DNA from 2 places in the Subtercola sp. PAMC28395 genome. Region 1 is predicted to be linked to the other one. Evidence: predicted binding sites of a transcription regulator. Region 1 holds the regulator's gene; the other holds the start of a gene.

Evidence for each region. The regulator HrcA, encoded in region 1, represses chaperone genes, less so after heat shock. The targets are predictions, from matches to a motif close to TTNGCACTCGNNNNNNNCGAGTGCNAA.
Region 2: the regulator HrcA is predicted to act here: its motif matches at 5,335-5,361, upstream of groL (chaperonin GroEL).

Annotation. Positions count from the first base shown of each region.
Region 1 covers NZ_CP076547.1:2,097,692-2,106,124, reverse strand. Annotated here, with positions in the region: gene KPL76_RS09710 (PhoH family protein) at 1-986, opposite strand, end outside; gene KPL76_RS09705 (HIT domain-containing protein) at 973-1,332, opposite strand; gene KPL76_RS09700 (16S rRNA (uracil(1498)-N(3))-methyltransferase) at 1,406-2,152, opposite strand; gene dnaJ (molecular chaperone DnaJ) at 2,313-3,428, opposite strand; gene hrcA (heat-inducible transcriptional repressor HrcA) at 3,536-4,558, opposite strand; gene KPL76_RS09685 (DUF4870 domain-containing protein) at 4,800-5,231, shown strand; gene KPL76_RS09680 (DUF4870 domain-containing protein) at 5,329-5,772, shown strand; gene KPL76_RS09675 (coproporphyrinogen-III oxidase family protein) at 5,851-7,143, opposite strand; gene KPL76_RS09670 (DUF1990 family protein) at 7,177-7,842, opposite strand; gene KPL76_RS09665 (DUF4214 domain-containing protein) at 7,931-8,433, shown strand, end outside.
Region 2 covers NZ_CP076547.1:31,415-39,847, forward strand. Annotated here, with positions in the region: gene KPL76_RS00175 (DNA repair helicase XPB) at 1-393, shown strand, start outside; gene KPL76_RS00180 (response regulator transcription factor) at 500-1,189, shown strand; gene KPL76_RS14840 (hypothetical protein) at 1,194-1,319, shown strand; gene KPL76_RS00185 (HAMP domain-containing sensor histidine kinase) at 1,334-3,115, shown strand; gene groL (chaperonin GroEL) at 3,669-5,288, opposite strand; gene KPL76_RS00195 (cold-shock protein) at 5,471-5,674, opposite strand; gene KPL76_RS00200 (LytR C-terminal domain-containing protein) at 5,835-6,383, opposite strand; gene KPL76_RS00205 (DUF3263 domain-containing protein) at 6,405-6,662, opposite strand; gene KPL76_RS00210 (GNAT family N-acetyltransferase) at 6,771-7,238, opposite strand; gene msrB (peptide-methionine (R)-S-oxide reductase MsrB) at 7,285-7,689, shown strand; gene KPL76_RS00220 (nitroreductase family protein) at 7,778-8,329, shown strand; gene KPL76_RS00225 (GNAT family N-acetyltransferase) at 8,326-8,433, shown strand, end outside.

The DNA.
Region 1 (8,433 bases):
ATCTGGTCGAAACGGGTGTAGGCGTCGACGATCTGACCCACGAGGGTGTGCCTCACGACATCGTCACTCGTCAGGGTAGCGAAGTGGATGTCGTCGATACCGTCGAGCACACCCCGAACCACCTGCAGGCCACTCGTACCCAACGGAAGGTCGATCTGAGTGATATCGCCCGTGATGACCATGCGCGAGCCGAATCCGAGACGCGTCAGGAACATCTTCATCTGTTCGGGTGTCGTGTTCTGCGCTTCGTCGAGCACGATGAACGAGTCGTTGAGGGTGCGGCCGCGCATGTAGGCCAGCGGGGCCACCTCGATGGCACCGGTGGCCATGAGTTTGGGCACGATCTCGGGATCGAGCATTTCGTTGAGTGCATCGAAGAGGGGCCTCAGGTATGGATCGATCTTGTCGGTGAGGGAACCGGGCAGATAACCCAGGCGTTCACCCGCCTCGACGGCCGGCCGCGTCAGGATGATGCGGTTGACCTCCTTGCGCTGGAGTGCCTGCACAGCCTTGGCCATCGCGAGGTACGTCTTGCCCGTTCCCGCGGGCCCGATGCCGAAGACGATCGTGTTCTCGTCGATCGCGTCGACGTAGTTCTTCTGCCCGAGCGTCTTCGCACGCACCGATTTTCCGCGGGTAGTGACGATCGGCTGGCCGAGCGTGTCAGAGGGGCTCGATGCCCGGTCGGAGTCGAGCATGCGCGCCGAAGCAGTCACCTCGATCTCGGTGAGTTCGTCGTTACCTGCCCTGACCATCTGAACCAATTCTTCGACGAGGCGTTCTGCAGCTTCGACGTCGCCAGCGGGGCCGGTCAAAGTGATCTCATTGCCCCGGCTGTGCAGGCTGACGCTCGGAAACTGCTTCTCGACCAGTGTCACGAGACGATCTTGAGGGCCGAGCAGCCTGACCATGGCCAGCCCGTCGACGTGCACCACGGCCTCAGCGGTGCGTCTATTGGTGCCCGGGCCGTTTTCAGAACCCGGCAAGGGAGCCTTCTTCGAGAGAACCGGCGAGCAGGTGGGCATGAACGTGGAACACCGTCTGCCCAGCGCCCGCGCCGGTGTTGAAGACCAGTCGGAAGTCCCCTTCGGCGTGTTCTGCGGCGAGTTGGGCTGCGAGCGCGACCAGCTCAGCGAGAAGCCCGGGATCACCCGCCGCCAGCTCGACGACGTTCGCGTATTCTTCGGTCTTCGGCACGATCAGGATGTGCACCGGTGCCTTGGGGGCGATGTCGGCGATCGCGATCAGTGTGTCTGTCTCGGCATAGATCGTCGCGGGGATCTCGCGAGCCACAATGCGGCTGAAGATGGACGGCTCGGCAGGAACTGGCATGACTCCATCTTAAGCCGGGCACCTGACAGGCAGCCCGCCCACTGCGGGGAACGCCAGCGACGAGCTGCGTGTGCTACCAGCGACCCAGCCTGGCGTTGAGTACCGCCAGCGCGGCCGGGCCGGCCGTTGACGTGCGCAGAATCGTGTTTCCGAGTCGAACGGGTATCGCACCGGCCCGGGTCAGGACGTCGAGCTCCCCCGCGCTGATGCCGCCCTCCGGCCCCACGACGAGAACGAGGTCGGCCGCAGCATCCTCACCGTCGAGCGAAAAGTCGGTCAGCGCGAGGCTCGCCGTCGGCTCGAGAAGCAGCATGCGGCTGGTGGCGGCCAGCTTCACGAGGTCGCGCGTCGAGTGCAGCTCAGCGACATCGGGGACCCAGGCGCGAATCGACTGCTTTGCTGCCTCGCGAACGATGCTCCGCCATCGTTCGACCCCTTTGGCCACTTTGGCACCCGCCCAGCGCGACACTGACCGGTCAGCACTCCACGGCACGACACCGGCGACGCCGAGTTCTGTCGCGGCCTGGATGGCGAGCTCATCGCGGTCGCCCTTCGCCAGGGCCTGCACCAGCCAGAGCGAGGGGCCGGGCATCCGTTCTTCTGTGACCTCGGTGACAGCGATCGTGAGCTCGGCCCCGGAAGCCCCGACCACCGGCCCTCTCACGATCAGGCCACCACCATCGCCGATGGAGGTGTGCTGACCGACACGCAGCCGGTTCACTGTGACCGCGTGCTTCGCTTCATCACCGTGCAGCGCGACCACATCGCCGACCTCGTGTGGCACAGCGGCAAGATCGTCGCGAAGAAAGAGAGAGCTCACGTGCAGAATCCTATCCGCGCGCGTGGCGCTGGGAGTCGGCCGGGGCGAGCCCACGTCGAACTGACGCGACACGCGCCCACAGCTGACGAGCCGGAAGGCGTGTAGCGTCATCTCGCGGGCCGGATGCCCCAACCGCAAGCCACATCGAAGGGGCCACGCGTCAGTTCATGAACCTGTCGCGGAGCTTCGAGAACAGGCCCTGCTGGAACTGCCCGAGCGTCGGCGACGGGTACTTGTGAGCCGCAGCAAGCTGCTTGACCAGGTCTTTCTGCTTGTGGTCGAGCTTGGTCGGCGTGACGACCTGGATGCCGATCTTCAGGTCACCGCGACCTCCACCACGCAGCTTGGTCACTCCCCGTGATTTGACCGTGACGACCTCAGAACTCTGGATGCCCGCCCGCAGTTCGATCTCGACGTCGCCGTCGAGCGCCTTGACCACGGTGTTCGTGCCGAGCACCGCATCCCACATCTGTACCTCGAGAGTGCAGAGCAGGTCGTCGCCGTTGCGGCTGAAGACATCGTGGTGGCGCACCTTCACCTCGAGGTAGAGGTCGCCCTGAGGGCCACCGGCCGGCCCGACTTCACCCTGCGAAGGCATCTGGAGGCGAAGACCGGTGTCGACGCCCGCAGGAATGTCGACGGGGATGACCCGGCGCGAGCGCACGCGGCCCTGGCCCTGGCACGTGACGCAGGGGTTCGGGATGATCGTTCCGTACCCACGGCACGTGCCGCAGGGCGAACTCGTCATGACGTTGCCGAGCAGCGAACGGACCGTGCGCGAGATCTGGCCGGTGCCGTGGCAGATGTCGCACGTAACTTCATGCGTGCCTGGCTGGGCACAGGTACCGTTGCAGGTCTCACACAACACGGCGGTGTCGACCTCGAGGTCACGATGCGTACCGAAGATGACCTCTCCGAGGTCGACCTCCACGCGGAGCAGGGCATCCTGCCCCCGTTCGGCACGGGACCGGGGGCCTCTGCTCTGGCCCTGCTGGCCACCGAAGAACGTCTCGAAGATGTCACCGAAGCCGCCGAAACCCTGGGCGCCGCCTGCACCCCCGCCGAAGCCGGCCTGCGGCCCGCGGTCGTAGGACTGTCGCTGCCCGGGGTCGCTGAGAACGTCGTAGGCGTGCGTGACGGACTTGAACCGTTCTTCTGCGTCGGGGCTCGAGTTCACATCGGGGTGGAGTTCGCGGGCCAACCGTCGGTAGGCCTTCTTGATCTCGTCGGTCGTCGCGGTTCGCTCGACACCGAGAACGTCGTAGTGGTCAGCCACGAAGGGCTTCTCCTTTGTTTGATACGGAATATGTTGTGATGAATGGGAGACAAGATTCGCTCGCGCGGTGCCGGGGGCTCCTCTCGAAGCTCGGCACTATGCGTCGCTCACGCCTCACCGAGGCTCTTCGAGAGATATCGCGCCACGGCTCGCACCGCAGCGATGTTCGTGGAGTAGTCCATGCGTGTCGGCCCCAGGACTCCGAGTCGTGCCACCGCACCACCCGCAGAGCTGTAGCCGCTGGCAAGCACTGAGGTCTCTGCCAGGCCGAAGGAGGCGTTCTCCCTGCCGATGCTCACCGACATTCCGAACTGGTCAGCCTGCATCTCACTGAACAGACGCAGTAGCACCACCTGCTCCTCCACGGCCTCGAGTACCGGGAGCACACTCCCGGCGAAGTCGCCTTCGGTCCGGACCAGGTTGGCCGCACCGGCGATGAGCAGCTTCTCCTGGCGGTTTGCAGCCACCTGCTCGGCGAGAACCGTCGTGATCATCGCCACCGCAGAAGCCCTGCCGGGTGCGAACTGCGCCGGGAAGATCGCCAACGCACCGGCGGCCTCGTCAAGACCCAGCCCCGCGATTGCGGAATTCACCCGGGCCCGGACGTCTGCCAGGAAAGTCTCATCGGTGTCGAGGGGAACCTCGACGATTCGCTGTTCGACATGACCGGTGTCGGTGATGACGACAGACAGCAGCCGGGTGGGAGCAAGAGCCACGAGTTCGACGTGCCTGACCCGCGCCTGCGACAGCGAAGGGTACTGCACCATCGCCACCTGCTGCGTGAGCTGGGAGAGCAACCGTACAGTGCGGGCCAGTACGTCGTCGAGGTCGACGGATGAACCGAGAAAGGTCTCGATCGCCTGCCGTTGCGCGCCGGAGAGCGGCTTCAGGTCTGCGAGATGATCGACGAAGAGCCGATAGCCCTTGTCTGTGGGTATGCGACCCGACGAGGTGTGCGGAGCCACGATCAGCTCCTCCTCTTCGAGGAGGGCCATGTCGTTGCGGATCGTGGCTGCGGAAACACCGAAGGAGTGGCGGTCGACGATCGACTTGGAGCCGACGGGCTCTCTGGATGCCACGTAATCGTGCACGATGACGCGGAGAACTTCGAGGCTGCGCTCAGAAACCATGAACGATGCCGCCTTCCTCGAACTCGTGTTTAGCACTCCGATGATCAGAGTGCCAATTATATATCGCCCGAAGATTACGACACGCTGAGTAAAGATCATTGCCCCGCGTAGGCACCTCGCAGTATCTTGTGCTTGAACGTGTTCGGCGCGCCCCAATGGGTGAGAGGGGATCGACTCACGCTCACTGTGACAGAGAAGCAGATCGCTTTTTTCCACATTCGTCTGAAAGGCGCACACGAAAATGTCTGATCCCAACGCAACCCCGCCGTATGACCCCAACTCGGGTCAGCCCGTCCCGCCGCCGCCTGCGCAGGGCTACGCTGCGGCACCCGCCGCTCCGTTGTCGCAATCAGACGACAAACTGTGGGCGTCGCTCGCTCACTTCGGCAACATCATCCTGCTGATTCCTGCCCTGGTCATCTACCTGGTCTTCAAAGATCGCGGCCCCCTGGTCAACCAGGAGAGCAAGGAAGCCCTCAACTGGACCATCAATGTGACCGGAGCAGTGGTCGTGCTGAACATCCTGGGCATCATCCCGTTCATCGGGCTTCTCTTCGGCCTGCTGGTTTTCGCCGTGCTCATCGTGAACCTCATCTTCGCGATCATCGGCGGAGTCCGGGTCAACGGTGGTGGCACGTACCGCTACCCGCTGAACTATCGCTGGATCAAGTAACGCGAGGACTCCCCCACTGCCGGCGTTCACTCGACGGCCGAGCGCCCCTCCCATTGGGCTCTATCGCGGGGGGCGCTCCGTCGTTTAAGCTGCAGGGGTGACGTACCAGCCTCCCGCTTCCGAGCCGCCCGTGTCGCCCGCTCCGCTGCAGTATGCGCCGCCGCAGCCGATGAATCCCAGCGACCAGCGCCTCTGGGCGACGCTCATCCACCTCGGCGGAATCGTGTTCGGCGCACTTCCGTCGCTCATCGGTTTTCTGGTGCTCAAAGACCGCGGGCTGTTCGTTCGGGATCACACCCGAACGGCGCTGAACTTCCAGGTCACGATGATCATCCTGCAGGTGGCAGCGGCCATCATCACCATGATCGGCTCGTTCCTACTGATCGTACTCATCGGCATCCCGATTCTGGTCATCGGCCTGGTCGCCGCTCTCGGCGGTGCCGTGCTCGTCATCGTCTTCAGCATCATGGCTGCGATCGCGGCCAACCGGGGCGAACTCTACGTCTACCCGGCGTGGTGCACGATCACATTCGTGCACTGATCTCATTCGTGCACTGATCTCATTCGTGCACTGATCTCATTCGGCACCGCCGAGGCCAATGACTCACGTTCTGCCCGATCAGGCTGTGAGCCGGCGAACCACAGCGTCTGCCAGCAGGCGACCGCGCACGGTCAGCTCGATCGTGCCCGCAAACGCCGACTTCGGCACGATCAGCTCGTCGGCGATGAGGCCGGCCACTTCGCGTCGTGCTGCGTCACCGAGCGAGGAGATCCGGAGGCCGTGGCGGATGCGCGCCTGCAGCAGAACCCGCTCCAACTCGCGTGCTTGGGCGTCGGGCGTCTCCCGGCCTGCCGCCGGTGACAGCCCGGCGAGCATCCGATCGGCGTAGGCCGCCGGGTGTTTGACGTTCCACCACCTCGTGCCGCCGACATGGCTGTGGGCACCCGGGCCGATACCCCACCAGTCGTGACCCTGCCAATAGGCGAGATTGTGGCGTGACCGGTGCGACTCGTACTCGGAATCGAGCACGACGTCGCTGGGGGTGACGGGGGCAGCGCCGGCTCGCGGCCCGCGACCCGATCCGCGCGCCCAGTTGCTCACCTCGTACCACTCGTAACCGTGCGAGCGGAGCCGGGCATCCAGCAGCTCGTACATGTCGGCTTCGAGATCGTCGTCGGGTTCGGGGTACTCCCCCGAGCGGATCTGCCGCGCGAGCTTGGTGCCCTGCTCGACGATCAGGGCGTAGGCCGAGAGGTGGTCTGGTTCGAGCTGCAGCGCGGCGTCGAGCGAGGTCTGCCAGTCGTCGAGGCTCTCGCCCGGGGTCCCGTAGATGAGGTCGAGGCTCACCTGCAGGCCGGCGTCCCGCGCCCACCGCACCACCTGGGGAACCCGTTCGGGCGTGTGCGTGCGGTCGAGCGTTCGGAGCACGTGCGGAACCGCAGACTGCATTCCGAAGCTCACCCGTGTGAACCCGGCTTCAGCCAGCTCGTTCAGGTAGCGGGCATCCACTGAATCGGGGTTGGCTTCGGTCGTGACCTCAGCCCCGGGCTCCAAGCCCCAGGTGGTGCGCACGGCGTCGAGCATGTCGATGAGCTGATGGCTGGGCAGCAGGGTCGGAGTACCGCCGCCGAAGAACACCGTCGAGACTGGGCGACGCTTCACGCCCGACTCGGTCAGAATCCGGTCGGCGAGGGCAACCTCGAGCACGGCCTGCCCGGCGTAGTCGACCTGCTTGGCGCCGCGCAGTTCGCTCGAGGTGTACGTGTTGAAGTCGCAGTACCCGCAGCGGACCCGGCAGAAGGGCACGTGCAGATACACGCCGAATGGATGCCCGTTGGCGCGTTCGGCGGCCGACTCCGGCAGCAGTCCGTCCGGCGGAGCGGGGTCGCCGAGCGGAAGCGCGCTACCCACGTGCCGCCTCCCTGCGTTTGTCGATGCGTCCGATCACGCGCGGGCGGGCAACAACGCGCGCAGGTATTCTTTTGTCGCCTTGCGCTGCTGCCACCGGAGCAGAGGCGAACCCAGCCGGTAGAACCAGGAACTCGGCTTGGAGAAGCCACGGATGACCACCCACACCGAGTCGTCGTCGTGGTGATCGACCATGAAACTCTCTTCACCCATGGCGGGGTGGCCGGGGAGCGTACCGTAGGCGAAGCCGACCCGGTGGGTGTCGCTCGTCACCGAGACCACCCGCACCGGTGCGACGAATCGCACCCCGAAGACGTGGACGACCAGTTCGGCCGAAACACCGGGAGCAACGTGCGGTGTGCCGTCTTCGGTGTAGGTCTGGTCTTCGTCGAGTCCCCGGGGGGCTATGGGCATTCCCGCCGCATCGTAAGTGAGCCCGGCGTAGTCGGTGTCGCTCGCCGGAGGCAGCTCGATGTTCTCGATCTGCATGCCACTGCCGCGCTGGATTCCCCAGGTCAACACCGCCTCGGCGGCCGACTCGAACCGCTCGTCGCCAGACCCGAGGCGCGCACGTGACTCGAACGGTCTGAAACCTTTCGGCGGGTAGTACATCAGGTCGTCGGCCTGGCTCGCGCCGATCGCCGCATAGCTCAGCGATTGCCCGTTGTGCGTCGACCTGGTTCGTCGTTCTGTCTCTGCCACGTGATCCATTATCGCTGTTCGTGCGAGAGGTTCGCTCGTGCGCTAATCTGAACGGCACAATGGGTCCACATCGGGGGAAGCTGGGATCATGACGACGAAGACTGTCCGTGTTGCGTTGACTGCGCTGGTCTCGACTGCGCTCGTGCTGAGCACGCTTGTCGGCTCTGCCGGTGCGATGGCGGCCCAGCCCGTACGCGCATCGGGCGATCCGGCAGTAGCTTCCACGATCCAGCTCGCCCCCCGCGATGCTTTTGTCACCTCTCTCTACGCTGACTTTCTCGGCAGACAGCCCTCGCCTGATGAGGTCGGATTCTGGAGCACACGATTGGCTGCGGGCGCGCCTCGCCGCACCATTGCTGATTCATTTGCTAACAGCGATGAGTATCGTCTGATCCGCATCACCGCCACCTACCGCACTGTGCTCGGCCGGGACCCAGATCCCACCGGCGAATCGTGGTGGCTCGATGCGTTACGCCGTGGGGTCGTTACCACCGACGACATGAGTAAAGCCTTCTACAACTCGGACGAGTTCTACGCTCGCGCTGCCGCTCGGTACAACGCTCCCCCGAACGACGGCGCCTTCGTCGATGC
Region 2 (8,433 bases), 1.1 Mb from region 1:
CAGTACCTCGACCAGCTCGACACGCTCGCCGCCGAGCTGGGCGTGCCCGAGCTCACCGGCTCGACACCCATTGTCGAAAGGGAGCGCCTGTACCAGGCCTTCAGAGACGGCGACGAGCCCATTCTTGTCGTCAGCAAGGTCGCCAACTTCTCCGTCGATCTGCCCGAGGCCACCGTGGCGATTCAGGTCTCCGGTTCGTTCGGTTCCCGGCAGGAGGAGGCCCAGCGTCTCGGTCGCCTGCTCCGCCCGAAGGAGTCAGGTCTTTCTGCGAACTTCTACACGCTGGTGGCCCGCGACACCGTCGACCAGGATTTCGCCCAGAACCGGCAGCGTTTTCTCGCCGAGCAGGGCTACAGCTACACGATTCTGGATGCCCAGTCCCTGGCCGCGTAACCACAGCGTTCCACCGCGAACCTTCAGCAGTGGCGCGGCCAGTAGGCGCAATTCGCCTTGATCTAACTCTCAGGAAGCATTCAGCGTACCTGCAGATAATAGAGGCATGACCGGACCACGCATTCTCATCGTCGACGACGAGCCGAACATCCGCGACCTGCTCACCACCAGCCTGCGCTTCGCCGGCTTTGCGGTTCGAGCCGTCAGCAACGGAGCCCAGACCATCTCCGCCGTGCTCGAAGAAGAGCCGGACCTGATCATTCTCGACGTCATGCTGCCCGACATGAACGGTTTCGGTGTCACCAAGCGACTGCGTGCCGCCGGGTACACCGCGCCCATTCTCTTTCTCACCGCCAAAGACGACACCGAAGACAAGATCACCGGCCTCACCGTCGGCGGCGACGACTACGTCACCAAACCGTTCAGTCTCGACGAGATCGTGGCCCGCATCAAGGCGATTCTGCGTCGTACGATGCAGGCCGACGAAGATGCGATCATCCGCGCCGGTGAACTCACCATGGACCAGGACACCCACGAGGTGTTCGTGGCAGACACGGCGATCGAGCTGAGCCCGACGGAGTTCAAGCTGCTGCGCTACCTCATGCTGAACCCCAACCGGGTGCTTTCGAAGGCCCAGATTCTCGACCACGTGTGGGAATACGACTTCAACGGCGACGCCGGCATCGTGGAGTCATACATCTCCTACCTGCGCCGCAAGCTCGACCAGTACTCCGAAGAGTCGTTGATCCAGACCAAGCGGGGCTTCGGGTACATGCTGAAGGTCAGCAAGGTCTGAATAGGTGCCGCGCCCGCTGGGCGCCGGGTTCGTGATGACCTCCGGCACTGCCTTCCTGCCAAGTGAATCGCACACCGCGACGGTGACAGGCCAGGCGGGGCACATCATCTCCACAGCGACCACAGCGTAATCTGTTAGGCACTCATGGCCGTCTCTCCCTCCACGTTCTGGAACTCGATTTCACTGCGCACCAAGATAACCGGTGTGACAGTGCTGATGCTGACGTTCGGGCTCATCATCGCGGGAATCGGAACGATGACGGTGCTGAGGTCGTACCTCCTGAACCAGGTCGATTCGCAGTTACGCGGCGCCTACACCGACATCTCGCCGTTCCTCGGCTCTGGGGCAAGCGCCCTGCTGTTCAAACTCGATGACGTCGAGTCAGCTCCGAAGGAGTACTACGTAGCCCTGATCGGGCCGAACGGCTCTGTCACCGTGAACAACTGGGGCTCGCAGCCCGCGTCAGAAGAACCGTCAGTCACCGGGCTGCCCACCACTCCGTCGCTCGATGCCCAGGCACAGTCCCCCGTCTTCATCCTCTCCTCCACGGGTGGTAAGACCGAGTGGCACGCTGCCGTGCGCACCGTGGGCCTGCAGGACGGCAGCTACGGCACCCTGGTCATCGCTTCGTCGCTCGAGAAGACCGACAGTGTCACCACTACATACCTTTCGATCTTCCTCGCCTTCGGGGTCGGCGTCGTGGTGCTCGGCGCCATGCTCACCCGGCTCCTGGTCAGCAGCACTTTCACTCCCCTGCGCGCCGTCGAGAAGACGGCCGCTGAAATCGCCAACGGGGACTTCAGCCAGCGCATGGCCGGTGACACCCCGAACACCGAAGTCGGCCGACTCAACCGTTCACTCAACACCATGCTGAGCCGGATCGACACGGCCTTCACCGACCGGGCGAAGACCATCGACCAGATGAGGCGCTTCGTCGGCGATGCCAGCCATGAACTTCGCACTCCCCTGGTGTCTGTGCGGGGTTACGCCGAGCTCTACCGCATGGGTGCGCTCCAGACCCCCGAAGAGGTCGCCAAAGCCATGGACCGCATCGAGAAAGAAGCGATCCGCATGGGCGCGCTCGTCGAAGACCTTCTCGAACTCGCCCGCCTCGACGAGACCCGGCCGATGAACCTCGAGCGCATCGACCTGGTACCGATCGCTGTCGATGCCGCATTGGATGCCCGGGCCTCCAGCCCCGAACGTGTCGTGTCGATCATCCTGCCCCGGTCGTCGCAGCCTGTCAGCTTCGTACCGGCCGTCGACTCCGCTACGAACCCGCCGGTCGGAATGACGGGTGATGCGGCAGTCGCTGGTCAGAACCCGCTCTCGGGCGCCGACGAGAAGGCCAGCAACCTGACCGGGCCGATCGGATTCGCGGGCGCGACCCTCGCACGACTCAGGCGTCGGCCTCGCACAGGAGTGGTTGCTCCCGTCGACCCGAGAACGGGAGCTCCCGTGGAGCTGGTGCCCGCTGACGTCGCGTTGTCGAGCATTGATTCCGAGGACCGAGGCGGTGTCGCACCGATCGTCATGGCTGACGAGAACAAGATCCGCCAGGTCGTCGCGAATCTCATCGGCAACGCTCTGCGGTTCACCCCCTCAGACAGCCCCATCGAGGTGTCGATCCAGGTCGACGAGGCCCGGCGCGTGGCCATCCTCGACGTCATCGACCACGGAGAGGGAATCCCGCCGCAGATCCGCGAGAAGATCTTCCAGCGGTTCTGGCGTGCGGACTCCTCCCGCACCCGCGAGACGGGCGGCAGTGGCCTCGGGCTCGCGATCGTGTCGTCGATCATCGCTGCACACCACGGCACCGTCGAGGCCGTCGAGACTACGGGAGGCGGCGCGACATTCCGCGTCACCCTCCCACTGGCCCCGATCGTTGCCTCCTCAGCTCCGGGCACGGCCCCAGCTACCGCCTGAGCGAAACACGACCCGAGTGACCGGACGCCGCTTCGAGATCGCCCCGGCGCGCTGAAGCCCGACGCGGAAGCCACGCAGGAGAAGGGCAGCCGCACAACGAAGGCTGCGGGCCGAGGCCGACGGGAAGCGACGAAGCGCACGCAGCGGCACCGTGGCGAGGCCGGCGGGAAGCGGCGGCGTGTATGTCGCTTACTTTGCGGCCCCGGGAAACAACGACGGAACCGCAAAGTCCTCCCGGCATGCGCCGCAGGGGCGGCGGCGCACAGCCAAGCAACGGGGTCGAAAGGAAGCGGCGGCGTGTACGTCGCTTCCTTTGCGGCCCCGCGGAAACAACGACGGAACCGCAAAGTTCTCCCGGCATGCGCCGCAGGGGCGGCGGCGCACAGCCAAGCAACGGGGTCGAAAGGAAGCGGCGGCGTGTACGTCGCTTACTTTGCGGCCCGGGGAAACAACGACGGAACCGCAAAGTCCTCCCGGCATGCGCCGCAGGGGCGGCGGCGCATAGAAAAAGCGGGCCTGCCCCGAAGGGCAGACCCGCTTTTTTGCAGCTAGATCAGAAGTCCATGCCACCGCTGGGGTCGCCGACCGGAGCGGGGTGACGCTCAGGCTTGTCAGCGACGACAACCTCTGTGGTGAGGAACAGACCCGCGATGGATGCAGCGTTCTGCAGGGCAGAGCGCGTCACCTTCACCGGGTCGTTGATTCCGGCAGCCAACATGTCGACGTACTCACCGGTTGCGGCGTTGAGGCCCCATCCGACGGGAAGGTTGCGCACCTTCTCGGCGACAACACCGGGCTCGAGGCCTGCGTTGACAGCGATCTGCTTGAGCGGAGCGTCGATCGCAACCTTCACGATGTTCGCGCCGGTCGCTTCGTCACCGGTCAGCGTGAGCTTCTCGAATGCGGTCTTGCCAGCCTGGATGAGAGCGACGCCACCACCGGCGACGATGCCCTCTTCGACGGCAGCCTTGGCGTTGCGCACTGCATCTTCGATGCGGTGCTTGCGCTCCTTGAGCTCGACCTCGGTCGCTGCTCCGGCCTTGATGACCGCAACGCCACCAGCGAGCTTCGCGAGACGCTCCTGGAGCTTCTCACGGTCGTAGTCGCTGTCAGTGTTCTCGATCTCGTTGCGGATCTGCTGCACGCGACCGGCGATGAGCTCGGCGTCGCCGGCACCTTCGACGATGGTGGTCTCATCTTTGGTGATGACGACCTTGCGTGCGCGGCCCAGGAGGTCGAGCGTGACGTTCTCGAGCTTGAGGCCGACCTCTTCTGAGATGACCTGTCCACCGGTGAGAATGGCGATGTCCTGCAGCTGCGCCTTGCGACGGTCACCGAAGCCCGGAGCCTTGACGGCAACCGACTTGAAGATGCCGCGGATCTTGTTGACGACGAGCGTGGCGAGTGCTTCGCCATCGACGTCCTCAGCAATGATGAGAAGCTGCTTGTTGGCCTGGATGACCTTGTCGACGATCGGCAGCAGGTCTTTGATCTGCGAGACCTTCGAGTTGACGATCAGGATGTAGGGGTCTTCGAAGACGGCTTCCTGGCGGTCAGGGTCGGTGACGAAGTACTGCGACAGGTAACCCTTGTCGAAGCGCATGCCCTCAGTCAGCTCGAGCTCGGTGCCGAACGTGTTCGACTCCTCGACGGTGACAACACCCTCTTTACCGACCTTGTCGATCGCCTCAGCGATCAGTGCGCCGATCTCGGTGTCACCAGCAGAGATCGATGCGGTTGCGGCGATCTCTTCCTTGGTCTCGATCTCTTTGGCGTTCTTCACGAGCTCGGCGATGACGGCTGCAACAGCCTTCTCGATGCCCTTCTTCAGGCTGATCGGGTCTGCACCGGCTGCGACGTTGCGCAGGCCTTCGCGAACCAGCGCCTGGGCGAGAACCGTAGCGGTCGTCGTTCCGTCGCCGGCGACGTCGTCAGTCTTCTTCGCGACCTCTTTGACCAGCTCGGCGCCGATCTTCTCGTAGGGGTCGTCGAGTTCGATCTCTTTGGCGATGGACACACCATCGTTCGTGATGGTGGGCGCACCCCACTTCTTCTCGAGGACGACGTTGCGACCGCGCGGGCCAAGCGTGACCTTGACGGCGTCAGCCAAAATGTTGAGTCCACGCTCGAGGCCGCGTCTGGCCTCTTCGTCGAAAGCAATAATCTTTGCCATGTGTGTTTCTCGTCCCTCCCGGGCGTCATGAAAGATTCATAAAGGTCTAGCACTCAGGTAGTGCGAGTGCTAACACCAATACTGGCACTCGACAGGGCCGAGTGCAAGTGACACCCAAGAAGGACGACGGTTTCGATACGCGCTTTGCGCTACTCAACCAACGATCACGTGAGATTGCGAGGTTACGCCAGGCGTACCGACTCTGCCTGCGGTCCCTTCGAGCCCGTTCCCACTTCGAAGATCACCTGCTGGCCCTCTTCGAGAACTTTGTATCCCCCCATGTCGATCGCGGAGTAGTGAACGAACACATCCTGCCCGCCTCCCTCCACCGTGATAAAGCCGTAGCCTTTTTCAGCGTTGAACCACTTGACGGTTCCGTTCGCCATTGTTACTCCCAGTTGCTGTGTTACTCACCATCATTTCGGGCGAAATGATCCGTTTCACAAGTAAAACGGTGCATTCGGCGAAATCACGATCACGTGACGACAATTCAACAAGAATTAAACACGCACGAAATACGGCACCCTCACGGAAGGGGTACCCGGGCTATTCGGCGTAGTCGGCGCCGAGAACGGCGGTGAGGTCCGCGCCGGCAAACTGGTCAGACTGCGCCACTGCTATTCCGCCGAGCGTTGCTGCAAGGCCCTTGGCCGCGCCCTCGTTCTCTGCCTTCGCGTAATAGACCGTCGACGTGGCCACGTCGGAGGCGCTCGCGTTCGCTTCAGCGCCCACCGACCATCCACCGGCCGTCGCCCGCGTGCCCGCTCGCGTCGCGAGTCCTTCGACGCCGGCACCGTTCAGGATGGTCACCGTCAGTTTCGGGTCGACGGTGGGCGTCGCGGTGGGGGTGGGCACGGGTGCGTCGGTGGCGACTGCCGAGGAGCTGCCCGCACTGGTTCCGCTGCTGGTGAACTGGATCCCGTTGTTCACAACATAGAGGCCGACGACTCCGAGACCGACGAGCAGCCCGGTCGCCAGGGCGGCCCAGGCGAAAGTCACCCATCCGCGGCCCTTCGGTCGGGGTCCGCGGTGCACACCCCTGCGGAGGCCGTCTGCAGGAATTCGGTCGAACGAATCGCGTGGTTCTGAAGCCATGGAAGGGTGGGGCTGCCGTTCTTATTCGCCAGGCGAGAGCAGGCGAGCCGACCGGGCTGCCATTCGGGTGTCTCTCACTCGCTGGAGTCGTTTGATGAGCATGGGGTCAAAAGTCAGGGCGGCTGAGGAATCGGTGAGGGCCGCGACGATCTGGTAGTAGCGGGTCGGTGAGAGTCCGAACTCATCGCGGACGGCCTGCTCCTTCGCGCCGGAGTGCTGCCACCAGACTCGCTCGAATTCGAGAACCCGACGGTCGCGGTCACTGAGGATCGACTCCATAACCGCGCGCCACCTCTCTCGACTTCCTGCTACTGCCTGCGATGGCTCATTCTAGAGCGCGGCCGCTTGGCATCCGGTGTGTACACGCCAAGCGGTCGCCCAGCAGCGTCAGGAAGCGGAGATGCCTGCCCGGTACATGGACGTGTGCACGATTCCTGCCTCGTCGTAGTCTTCGCCGAAGCGTTCGAAGCCGAAGCCTGCGTAGAGCGGTGCGATGTAACTCTGGGAGTGGAGCAGCAGGGCCTCATGGCCGAATTGACCGATCACTTCGCTGAGCAGACGCTGGGCGAGCCCTTTCCCGCGGAAGGCTGGCGCCACCACGACACGGCCGATCAGCCTCGTGGCGTCGAGGTATTCGGGAGTCGCGTCTTCGATGACTCGGAGGTAGGCGACGACCCTGTCGGCGTCGGCGATCCACACGTGCTTCGTTGCGGGTTCCCTGTCCCGATCATCCAATTCGGACTCGTCGACCTTCTGTTCGACGTAGAAGACGTCGGTTCGAAGCCGCAGGATGGCGTACAGCTCATCGGTTGTGAGCTCGCTCCATGTCTTCTGGATGATGGAATGGTCAGGCACGCGCTCGAGTTTACTGTGATGATGGAAGGCGTTTGGAGAGGACACCATGACAGAGTACGAAGTATCGAAGACCACCGATGAGTGGAAGAGCGAGCTCAGCGCCGAGGAATTTGCGGTACTGCGGCAGGCAGCAACCGAGCGCCCGTGGACGGGTGAGTTGCTCGACGAGAAGCGTGAAGGTGTCTACCGCTGTAAGGCGTGCGGGCAGGAGCTGTTTCGCAGCGACACGAAGTTCGACTCGCACTGCGGTTGGCCCAGTTTCTATGCGCCGAAGGAATCTGACGCGGTCGAACTGATCGAAGACCGGAGCCTCGGAATGCTGCGCACGGAGGTGCGGTGCTCCAATTGCGGGTCGCACCTCGGCCACCTCTTCGACGACGCACCCCAGACACCGACGGGAGACCGGTTCTGCATGAATTCGGTTTCGCTGTCATTCGACGAGTCGGCCTGAGACCGACAGGGATTCGCGGGCGCGCGCAGGTGCACCGCGATCGAACGCAACTGCATTCAGCTACCCCGACCATGAGAGGAGCGCGTTGATGTCGGCTTTCACCAGCATGCAGCAGCGACGCTCCTCCTCACGGGTCGGAGCATCAGCCCCTGACCACGACGAAATACTGCGCCTCGTCGAGGCTGCAGGGGCTGTCGCCGACCACGGTTCGCTTCGCCCGTGGCGACTCATCGAAGTCCGGGGCAGCGCCCGGGCCCGCGTCGGCAGCGCACTCGCAGAAGCAGCAGGGGCTGACAGTGACGCCGAGCGGGCAGGATTCGTCTCCAAGGCCGAGCGCGCGCCCCTGCTGATCGCCATTGTCGCGGCACACAAGTCAAGCGAGAAGGTCACGACCTGGGAGCAGGACGCTGTGGCCGCCGGCGTCTCGCACGCGCTCTCGCTGCTGCTCGACGAGGCAGGGTGGGGAGTCATCTGGCGGACCGGCCCATTCACCCGCTCTGAACCGGTGCGGCGCGTGCACGAACTGCGGGCGAATGAAGTGCTCCTCGGCTGGCTCTACGTCGGCGAGAGGCCCGTCGGCCCCCGGGGCGTTCGTCGCACTCTCATCGACGTCGCCGATCATGTGACGGTGCTCCCGTGAATGCCGACGAGCATGAACACGTTCTGCCTGATTCCGGCACCGAGGTCGTGAGTGTCGTCAGGGGCACCCTCGCCGAGCTCGATGCGCTGGCAGTCCTCTTCGAC